DNA from 2 places in the Lelliottia sp. RD5 genome. Region 1 is predicted to be linked to the other one. Evidence: predicted binding sites of a transcription regulator. Region 1 holds the regulator's gene; the other holds the start of a gene.

Region 1 (5,010 bases):
CCAGTCAGGGAGTTGCTATGTCCGCCAGACATCCGGTTATTGCCGTTACGGGGTCAAGTGGTGCGGGAACCACGACCACCAGCCTCGCGTTTCGTAAGATTTTCGCGCAACTCAACTTGCGCGCCGCCGAGGTAGAAGGCGACAGTTTTCATCGCTATACCCGCCCCGAAATGGACATGGCGATCCGCAAGGCGCGCGATCTCGGCAAACACATCAGCTACTTCGGGCCAGACGCCAACGACTTCAGTTTGCTGGAGCAAACCTTTGCCGAGTACGGCCATACCGGCACAGGGCAATCGCGTAAATATCTGCATACCTATGACGAAGCGGTGCCGTGGAACCAGGTGCCCGGCACGTTTACGCCGTGGCAGCCGCTCCCGGAACCGACCGATGTGCTGTTTTATGAAGGATTGCACGGCGGTGTGGTAACGCCACAGCATGACGTAGCGCAGCACGTCGATTTGCTGGTCGGCGTGGTGCCTATCGTCAACCTGGAGTGGATCCAGAAACTCACTCGCGACACCAGCGAGCGCGGCCATTCGCGTGAAGCGGTCATGGACTCGGTGGTGCGCTCAATGGAAGATTACATTAACTTCCTGACGCCGCAGTTTTCCCGCACGCACATTAACTTCCAGCGCGTCCCGACGGTGGATACGTCGAATCCCTTCGCGGCAAAAACGATTCCGTCGCTGGACGAAAGCTTTGTGGTGATCCACTTCCGTAATCTGGACGATATTGATTATCCGTGGCTGCTGGCGATGCTGCAGGGCTCGTTTATTTCGCACATTAATACGCTGGTGGTGCCGGGCGGGAAGATGGGACTGGCGATGGAGCTGATCATGATGCCGCTGGTACAACGGCTGATGGAAGGCAAAAAGATCGAATGATCCTTTTCCCTCTCCTTGTGGGAGAGGGTCTGAATCTCGTCAACGCTTACGCGTCGATCACCTCGTAGGAGTGAGTGATTTTCACCGCTTTCTCCAGCATCAACGCCACCGAGCAGTACTTCTCCGCAGAAAGATCCACCGCACGGGAAACCGCGGCATCTTTCAACGCTTTGCCAGTCACAATGAAGTGCAGATTGATATGCGTAAACAGACGCGGTGCTTCTTCGCGACGCTCAGATGTCAGCTTCACTTCACAATCGGTGACGTCATGACGCCCTTTTTGCAGAATCGAGACGACGTCAATGGCGCTGCATCCGCCCGCCGCCATCAGCACCACTTCCATCGGGCTTGGCGCTTTATCGCCGGAGTTACCATCCATCAAAATCTGGTGTCCTGAAGCGGATTCGCCGAGGAACGTTAAACCTTCAACCCATTTCACACGCGCTTGCATTTTATTCACTCCGACGTTGCATTTTTCCGGACAGATTACCCGCGCGTTACAATTCTCGCAACGGAAGACGACCTGCGTCATGCTGAAGCGAGACACCAGGAGACACGCGGCAAAAGCTATGCTAAAACACTCTGGATGCTACAGTAATACATTGACGTTACACATGTATGCAGAGGACATCAAACATTACAGGCTGCAAACACTTATGACAGCCTAGTTCCCAGGTACGGGGAAGAATTCGATTGCAACCCCAGAGTCAGGATGCGATTTATGACTCTGGTGACAGCTTATAACAGAGGATAACAGCGCATGGTGCTTGGCAAACCGCAAACAGACCCGACTCTCGAATGGTTCTTGTCTCATTGCCATATTCATAAGTACCCATCGAAGAGCACGCTGATTCACCAGGGTGAAAAAGCGGAAACGTTGTATTACATCGTCAAAGGCTCGGTGGCAGTGCTTATTAAAGATGAAGAAGGAAAAGAGATGATCCTTTCTTATCTGAACCAGGGCGATTTCATCGGCGAACTGGGCCTGTTTGAAGAAGGCCAGGAACGTAGCGCCTGGGTACGTGCAAAATCAGCCTGTGAAGTGGCTGAAATCTCCTACAAAAAATTCCGTCAGTTGATTCAGGTTAACCCGGATATTCTGTTGCGCCTGTCTTCGCAGATGGCTCGCCGTCTGCAAATCACCTCCGAGAAAGTGGGTAACCTCGCCTTCCTGGATGTAACGGGTCGCATCGCGCAAACGCTGTTGAACCTGGCGAAACAGCCTGACGCTATGACCCACCCTGACGGCATGCAAATTAAAATTACCCGTCAGGAAATTGGTCAGATCGTGGGTTGCTCCCGTGAAACCGTTGGCCGTATCCTGAAAATGCTGGAAGATCAGAACCTGATCTCCGCCCACGGTAAAACCATCGTGGTTTACGGAACGCGTTAATTCCGGTCGAACGGCGTGCCATCGCAAGGTGTCACGCCGTTTTTGTCTCTGGCATCTATGTGGCGCAGGCTGATCTATCACCCGGAAGTTAACTACGCACTTCGGCAAACGCTGGTGTTATGTCTCCCCGTGGCCGTCGGTTTGATTCTGGGTCATCTGCAACACGGTCTGCTTTTTTCCCTCGTTCCTGCCTGCTGTAATATTGCCGGTCTCGATACCCCGCATAAACGCTTTTTCAAGCGCCTGATTATTGGCGGCTCGCTGTTTGCCGGATGCAGTCTCGCGGTACAGCTATTACTGGCGCGCGATATCCCCCTGCCGTTGATTTTGACCGTACTGGCACTCACGCTCGGCGTGACGGCGGAAATCAGTTCTCTGCATGCCCGCTTGCTTCCCGCCTCACTGATTGCATCGATCTTTACGCTCAGCCTCGCCGGGAATATGCCCGTCTGGGAACCGCTGCTGATCTACGCGTTTGGCACGCTGTGGTACGGATTATTCAACTGGTTCTGGTTCTGGATGTGGCGCGAGCAGCCGTTGCGCGAATCCTTAAGCCTGCTCTACGTTCAGCTCGCTGATTACTGCGAAGCAAAATACACCCTGCTGACGCAGCATACCGATCCGGAAAAGGCGCTGCCGCCGTTACTGACGCGTCAGCAAAAAGTGGTCGATTTAATCAGCCAGTGTTATCAGCAGCTACACATGCTGGCGGCCAATAAAAACCATGAATACAAACGGCTGCTGCGCACGTTTCAGGTAGGGCTGGATTTACAGGAACATATTTCCGTCAGCCTGCATCATCCACAGGAAGTGCAAAAGCTGGTGGAGCGCAGTCACGCCGAAGCGGTGATCCGCTGGAATGCCCAGACGGTCGCGGCGCGACTGCGCGTGCTGGCTGACGATATTCTCTATCACCGCTACCCCACGCGCTTTACCATGGATAAACAGTTGGGCGCGCTGGAGAAAATTGCCCGTCAGCATCCCGATAATCCGGTCGGACAGTTCTGCGCCTGGCACTTCAGCCGTATCGCACGCGTGCTGCGCACCCAGCGTCCGCTCTATTCCCGTGATCTGATGGCGGATAAGCAGAAACGTTTGCCGCTGCTGCCGGCGCTCAAAAGCTATCTGTCATTTAAATCCCCTGCTTTGCGTAATGCGGCGCGCATTAGCGTGATGCTCAGTATCGCCAGCCTGATGGGCGTGGCGCTGCATTTACCCAAGCCCTACTGGATTTTAATGACCGTGCTGTTCGTGACGCAGAACGGCTATGGCGCGACGCGGGTGCGGATCCTGCACCGGGCGGGCGGAACCCTTGCCGGTCTGGTGATTGCGGGCGTCACGCTGCACTTCCACGTCCCGGACGGTTACACCCTGGCGGGCATGCTGCTTATCACGCTGGTCAGCTATCTGTTTATCCGTAAAAACTACGGCTGGGCGATGGTCGGCTTTACGGTCACCGCGGTGTATACCCTGCAACTGCTTACCCTGAATGGCGAACAGTTTATTGTCGCCCGACTGGTGGATACGCTGATTGGCTGTCTGATTGCGTTTGGCGGTATGGTCTGGCTGTGGCCACAGTGGCAAAGCGGCCTGTTGCGCCAGAATGCGCATGATGCGCTCGAGGCCGACCAGCAGGCTATTCGCCTGATTCTCAGTGCCGATCCGCAGCCGTCGCCGCTGGCGTACCAACGTATGAAGGTCAATCAGGCTCATAACGCGCTGTTTAACTCGCTGAATCAGGCCATGCAAGAGCCGGGCTTTAATTCGCACTATCTGGCCGATATGAAACTGTGGGTCACCCACAGCCAATTCATTGTCGAGCATATCAACGCGATGACTACGCTGGCGCGCGAGCATACGATGCTGACGCCGGATTTGGCGCAGCGTTATTTGCAGTCGTGTGAAATTGCGTTGCAGCGGTGTCAGCAGCGCCTGGAATATGACGCGCCGGGTGAATCAGGGGATATGAATATTCTTGAAGGACCAGAAACGCTCACCTACGGTCCGATGAGCACGCTGGAACAGCACTTGCAGCGCATACTCGGGCATCTGAACACCATGCATACCATTTCATCGGTCGCCTGGCGACAACGCCCGCATCATGGAATTTGGTTAACGCGCCTGCTGCGGCGCGAATCCCATTAACCCTTAACGATTTTCCCTACCGCCGCGGCAAAGCGCGCCATACCGTCGTCGATATCCTGTGCTTCAACCACCAGCGACGGTGCAAAGCGCATCACGTCCGGTCCAGCATTCAGCACCATCACCCCTTCGTGCGCGGCAGCATGGAGGAAATCACGCGCGCGGCCCTGGTATTGTGGCTTCAGTTCTGCGCCAACCAGCAGCCCCATTCCACGAATATCGCTGAACACATCGTACTGGGCATCAATCTGCTGAAGATGTTTCACAAACTGTTCGCGTTTCATACTCACACCGTTCAGCACGTCTGGCGTGTTGATAATATCAAACGCCGCACCCGCGATAGCACAAGCCAGCGGATTCCCGCCGTAGGTCGACCCGTGAGATCCCACGTGGAATGCCGACGCGATCTCCTGGGTTGTCAGCACAGCACTGACCGGGAAGCCGCCCCCGAGCGCTTTGGCGCTTGTCAGAATGTCCGGCGTCACGCCGTAATGCATGTAGGCAAACAGGGAGCCGGTACGCCCCATACCGCTCTGCACTTCATCAAACACCAGCAGCGCCTGATGTTCGTCGCACAGTTCACGCAGG
Region 2 (5,010 bases), on a different contig from region 1:
CTGTGTTTGATCTGCGGATTCTCGCGCCCGGTCAGAAAACGATGATGCTCATTGTTCCAGGCTTTCAGATCCAGCATCGCGCCATCAAAAACCGGAAGCAGTTTTTGCCAGCCGGTTTCACTCAGCAAACCGTTGCTGTCGACCAGACAGGTGAGATGCTTCAGCGAGGCGTCGGCTTTGACGGCGCTAAACAGCGCCACCAAAAACGGCAGTTGAGTCGTCGCTTCCCCGCCGCTGACGGTGATCCCTTCGATAAAGGGCGCGACTTTACGGATTTGCCCCATCACGTCCTCAACGCTTAAGCGCTGCGCCATGGGCGTGGCCTGCTGCGGACACACGTGTAAACAGGTATCACATTTCTGGCAGTCGCTCTCCTGCCACCAGACCCGTCCGGCCTGAATGTTCAGCGCATCGTGCGGGCAATGGAGGACGCAGTCACCGCAGTCATTGCAGCGGCCTATCGTCCACGGGTTGTGGCAGGTTTTGCAGCGCAGGTTGCAGCCCTGCAGGAACAGAGCCAGGCGGCTGCCCGGCCCATCCACGCAGGAGAAGGGAATAACCTGACTAACTAAAGCGCATCTGCTGTTCATGGCTTATCACGCGTGGCTGACGTTCAAGGATACGGGTATTGCGCGCGGCCTCTTCGCCAAGCCAGGTGGTATTGGTGCGTGAACCTTCGGCGCGATATTTTTCCAGATCCGACAGACGCACCATATAGCCCGTGACGCGCACCAGATCGTTTCCGGCAACGTTAGCGGTGAACTCGCGCATTCCGGCATTAAACGCGCCGAGACACAGCTGAACAACCGCCTGCGGGTTACGTTTGATGGTTTCGTCCAGCGTCAAAATATCGCTGATCCCGGAAGGATAGTGTTTATGATGCGGCGCGACGGCGAGCAAATGGCTGATCGGATCGGGCTCATCGCCGTACGGCAATCGTGCCCCCGGCGTGGTGCCGGAATCAGAGCTGATGCCAGACTGGGCGTGCAGCATGGCGCGCTGCTTCCAGCCATGTTTTACCGGCGTATTCTCGACAAAGTGGGCAAGCTGTTCGCTGATGCGATAGCCCAGCGCATTGGCTTGCTCATCTTTCCCGTAACGGCCAGGGTGGCCCGATTTCTCGCACAGCACATTTACCGCTTCTGCCAGACTGTACATGCCAAACATCGGCACAAAACGATCGGCATCAATCAGCCCCTCTTTCACCAGGAAGCTATTCTCAAAGAAGCCGGATTGCTGATACAGGAAATCACAGCGGGCATCGATGATGGCGATCTGCTGCTGGCAGTAATGCGGCAGCGTGCGGTCGAAGAAATCCTCTGTGGACTCGCTGTGCTCGGCGATGGCTTTCAGATTCAGACGTACCAGGGTGCTGCCACCGCCGGCCAACGGCAGCGAGTTGTAGCAACTCACGACGCCAAAACGACCTTTTGTGAAAATTCTATCATTCATCGGACCATTAGAAATATGCGGTTTACTGCACTCACAAATATTTTTCGCGACTTCAAGTAGCAGATCGTCGGGCGTAATTTTCGGATCATAAATAAAGGTAAGATTCGGTGCAACCTGCTTCAGGTCTGCATCTGTGCGTAAAATGGCGCGTGCCACAGGCGAATCTTCCGGACCGATATTGGCATGCATAAAGGCGTCAGGCAGCGTTCTGTCCAGGTAACGCCAGAAGCGTTTTATTCTGCTTTCGATTTCTTCTTGTGTTAGAATTCTAACATAAGGTTGTAGCAGTGCATCGAGATGGCCCAGAAACACCGGCATCGATGTGACGGAAGGAACATGGTGATAAAGAATGGTTAGCAGCGAAAGCGCGTCATCAAGATCCTTTGCGCCTTCGAGCTCCAGCCATTCTGACCCGTTCGCCAGAAATTTGGCGTAATCAGGCAGAACGTAGCGCGGTTTGAAAGGCGCATGGCCTTCAAACATGTCGCAGATAAACCCGTCATCCAGCGCTGAACGCGCCGCGGGTGGCAGACCGGGATAGGGCAGATTGTTTTCCGCTTCCAGCGCCAGAAAATGGCGTTTTTGCTCAGGCGTCAGTACCGGGCTTGTCACAATTTGCTGGCAACGTTGTTGCATAGCATCGAGACCGGAGGTGGACATAGTCGCTTCCTTATTATTCTGCGGATGATGGGCCGATTGTAGGAAGTCATTACGCTGAAGCTATTGATCAGAAGCGGGTGATTGCTGCTTTAGTCAGCAGATTCAGGACTGAAATTTGAAGTAGATCTCATTACAGTAATGCAAATTTGTATGCAGTTTTCATTAACTGTGATGAATGTCGAAGTGTGAGTGCGGGTGAATGTTAGAATACTCACATACCCGCAAGGTGAAAAATTATACGGCGATGCCGTTGGAGATTGTTATGACTGATTTAACCGCAAGCAGCCTGCGCGCGTTGAAACTGATGGACCTGACTACCCTGAACGATGACGACACGAATGAGAAAGTGATCGCGCTGTGTCATCAGGCGAAAACGCCAGTGGGCAATACCGCCGCTGTCTGCATTTACCCACGTTTTATCCCCATTGCGCGTAAAACGCTGAACGCGCAGGGCACGCCTGAAGTGCGCATCGCGACCGTAACCAACTTCCCACATGGCAATGACGATATCGATATCGCGCTGGCAGAAACACGCGCAGCGATTGCTTACGGTGCGGATGAAGTTGACGTGGTGTTCCCTTACCGTGCGCTGATCGCAGGTAACGAGCAGGTCGGTTTTGATCTGGTGAAAGCCTGTAAAGACGCCTGTGCGGCGGCAAACGTTCTGCTGAAAGTGATCATCGAAACCGGTGAACTGAAAGAAGAAGCGTTGATTCGTAAAGCGTCTGAAATCTCTATCAAAGCCGGTGCAGATTTCATCAAAACGTCCACCGGTAAAGTACCGGTCAACGCCACGCCAGAAAGCGCACGCATCATGATGGAAGTGATTCGCGATATGGGCGTGTCTAAAACCGTTGGCTTTAAACCTGCGGGCGGCGTTCGCACTGCCGAAGACGCGCAGCAGTTCCTGGCGATCGCTGACGATCTGTTCGGCGCAGACTGGGCCGATTCACGCCACTATCGTTTTGGCGCTTCCAGCCTGCTGGCTAGCCTGTTGAAAACGCTGGGTCACGGCGACGGTAAGAGCGCAAGCGGCTACTAATATTACTCCTGCGGCGATAGTGTTTCGCCGCATTTAACCTGATTCCTGGGGGCTACTTTGTTTCTCGCACAAGAAATTATTCGTAAAAAACGTGATGGTCATGCATTAAGCGACGAAGAAATCCGTTTCTTTATTAACGGTATTCGCGACAACACCATCTCTGAAGGGCAAATTGCTGCCCTGGCGATGACCATCTTTTTCCACGATATGTCGATGCCGGAACGTGTATCGCTGACCATGGCGATGCGGGATTCAGGTAGCGTTCTGGACTGGAAAAGCCTCAATCTTAACGGCCCGATCGTGGACAAGCACTCCACGGGCGGCGTAGGGGATGTCACCTCTCTGATGCTTGGCCCAATGATCGCCGCATGCGGCGGCTACATCCCAATGATCTCCGGGCGCGGCCTGGGTCACACGGGCGGTACGCTCGACAAACTGGAAGCCATTCCGGGTTTCGATATCTTTCCGAACGACACGCGTTTTCGCGAAATTATTAAAGACGTTGGTGTGGCGATTATCGGCCAGACCAGCTCTCTGGCTCCGGCGGATAAGCGTTTTTACGCGACCCGCGACATCACCGCGACGGTTGATTCCATCCCGCTGATCACGGCTTCTATCCTGGCCAAAAAACTGGCCGAAGGGCTGGATGCGCTGGTGATGGACGTGAAAGTGGGCAGCGGTGCATTTATGCCGACATTTGAGCTCTCTGCGGCACTGGCTGAAGCGATCGTTGGCGTTTCCAACGGCGCGGGTGTGCGCACCACGGCATTGCTGACGGACATGAATCAGGTGCTGGCCTCGAGCGCCGGTAACGCGGTTGAAGTCCGCGAGGCGGTGCAGTTCCTGACGGGCGAATACCGTAACCCGCGTCTGTTCGACGTCACCATGGCGCTGTGCGTTGAAATGCTGATTTCCGGCAAGCTGGCCAAAGACGACACCGAAGCGCGTGCCAAATTGCAAGCTGTGCTGGATAACGGTAAAGCGGCAGAGATCTTTGGCCGTATGGTTGCGGCGCAAAAAGGCCCGAACGATTTCGTTGAGAACTATGCGAAATACCTGCCAACCGCCATGCTCAGCAAAGCGGTGTATGCCGATACAGAAGGCTTTGTCAGTGCAATGGATACCCGTGCGCTGGGCATGGCAGTGGTCTCGATGGGCGGCGGTCGTCGTCAGGCGTCGGACACTATTGATTACAGCGTTGGCTTTACTGATATGGCGCGTCTGGGCGACAGCGTTGACGGGCAGCGTCCGCTAGCCGTTATCCATGCGAAAGACGAAAACAGCTGGCAGGAAGCGGCGAAAGCGGTGAAAGCGGCCATTACGCTTGATGACAAAGCGCCAGAAAGCACACCAACGGTCTATCGTCGTATCACCGATTAGTCGTATACTGATCTGATCGAATTTTTATGAAGCACTGAGTACGGAGAATATGATGAAACGTGCATTTATTATGGTGCTGGACTCATTCGGCATCGGCGCTACAGAAGATGCGGATCGCTTTGGTGACGTAGGTTCTGACACCATGGGTCACATCGCAGAAGCCTGTGCAAAAGGTGAAGCGGATATCGGCCGTCAAGGCCCGTTGAAATTGCCGAACCTGACGCGTCTGGGTCTGGTGAAAGCGCATGAAGGTTCTACCGGTAAAGTGGCCGCGGGTATGGATGCGAACGCGGAAGTGGTTGGCGCATACGCCTGGGCTCACGAGCTCTCTTCCGGGAAAGATACCCCGTCAGGTCACTGGGAAATCGCTGGCGTGCCGGTGCTGTTTGATTGGGGTTATTTCTCCGATCACGAGAACAGCTTCCCGCAGAAATTGCTGGATAAGCTGGTTGAGCGCGGCAATCTGCCGGGTTACC

Evidence for each region. Region 1 encodes CRP, which controls carbon source genes, mostly activating them, when cyclic AMP is high. Its sites were predicted from a motif close to ATGTGANNNNNNTCACAT; they were not measured.
Region 2: a site for CRP is predicted at 2,226-2,243, ahead of deoC (deoxyribose-phosphate aldolase). Genes of this name have one in related genera too.

What each region holds. Positions count from the first base shown of each region.
Region 1 is NZ_JBVYHQ010000012.1:21,622-26,631, forward strand. Features, by position in the region: gene AC0LWE_RS21615 (phosphoribulokinase) at 18-887, shown strand; gene AC0LWE_RS21620 (OsmC family protein) at 934-1,338, opposite strand; gene crp (cAMP-activated global transcriptional regulator CRP) at 1,648-2,280, shown strand; gene AC0LWE_RS21630 (YccS/YhfK family putative transporter) at 2,338-4,425, shown strand; gene argD (bifunctional acetylornithine/succinyldiaminopimelate transaminase) at 4,422-5,010, opposite strand, start outside.
Region 2 is NZ_JBVYHQ010000006.1:38,831-43,840, forward strand. Features, by position in the region: gene AC0LWE_RS17370 (YjjW family glycine radical enzyme activase) at 1-590, opposite strand, end outside; gene AC0LWE_RS17375 (YjjI family glycine radical enzyme) at 565-2,112, opposite strand; gene deoC (deoxyribose-phosphate aldolase) at 2,375-3,154, shown strand; gene deoA (thymidine phosphorylase) at 3,212-4,534, shown strand; gene deoB (phosphopentomutase) at 4,587-5,010, shown strand, end outside.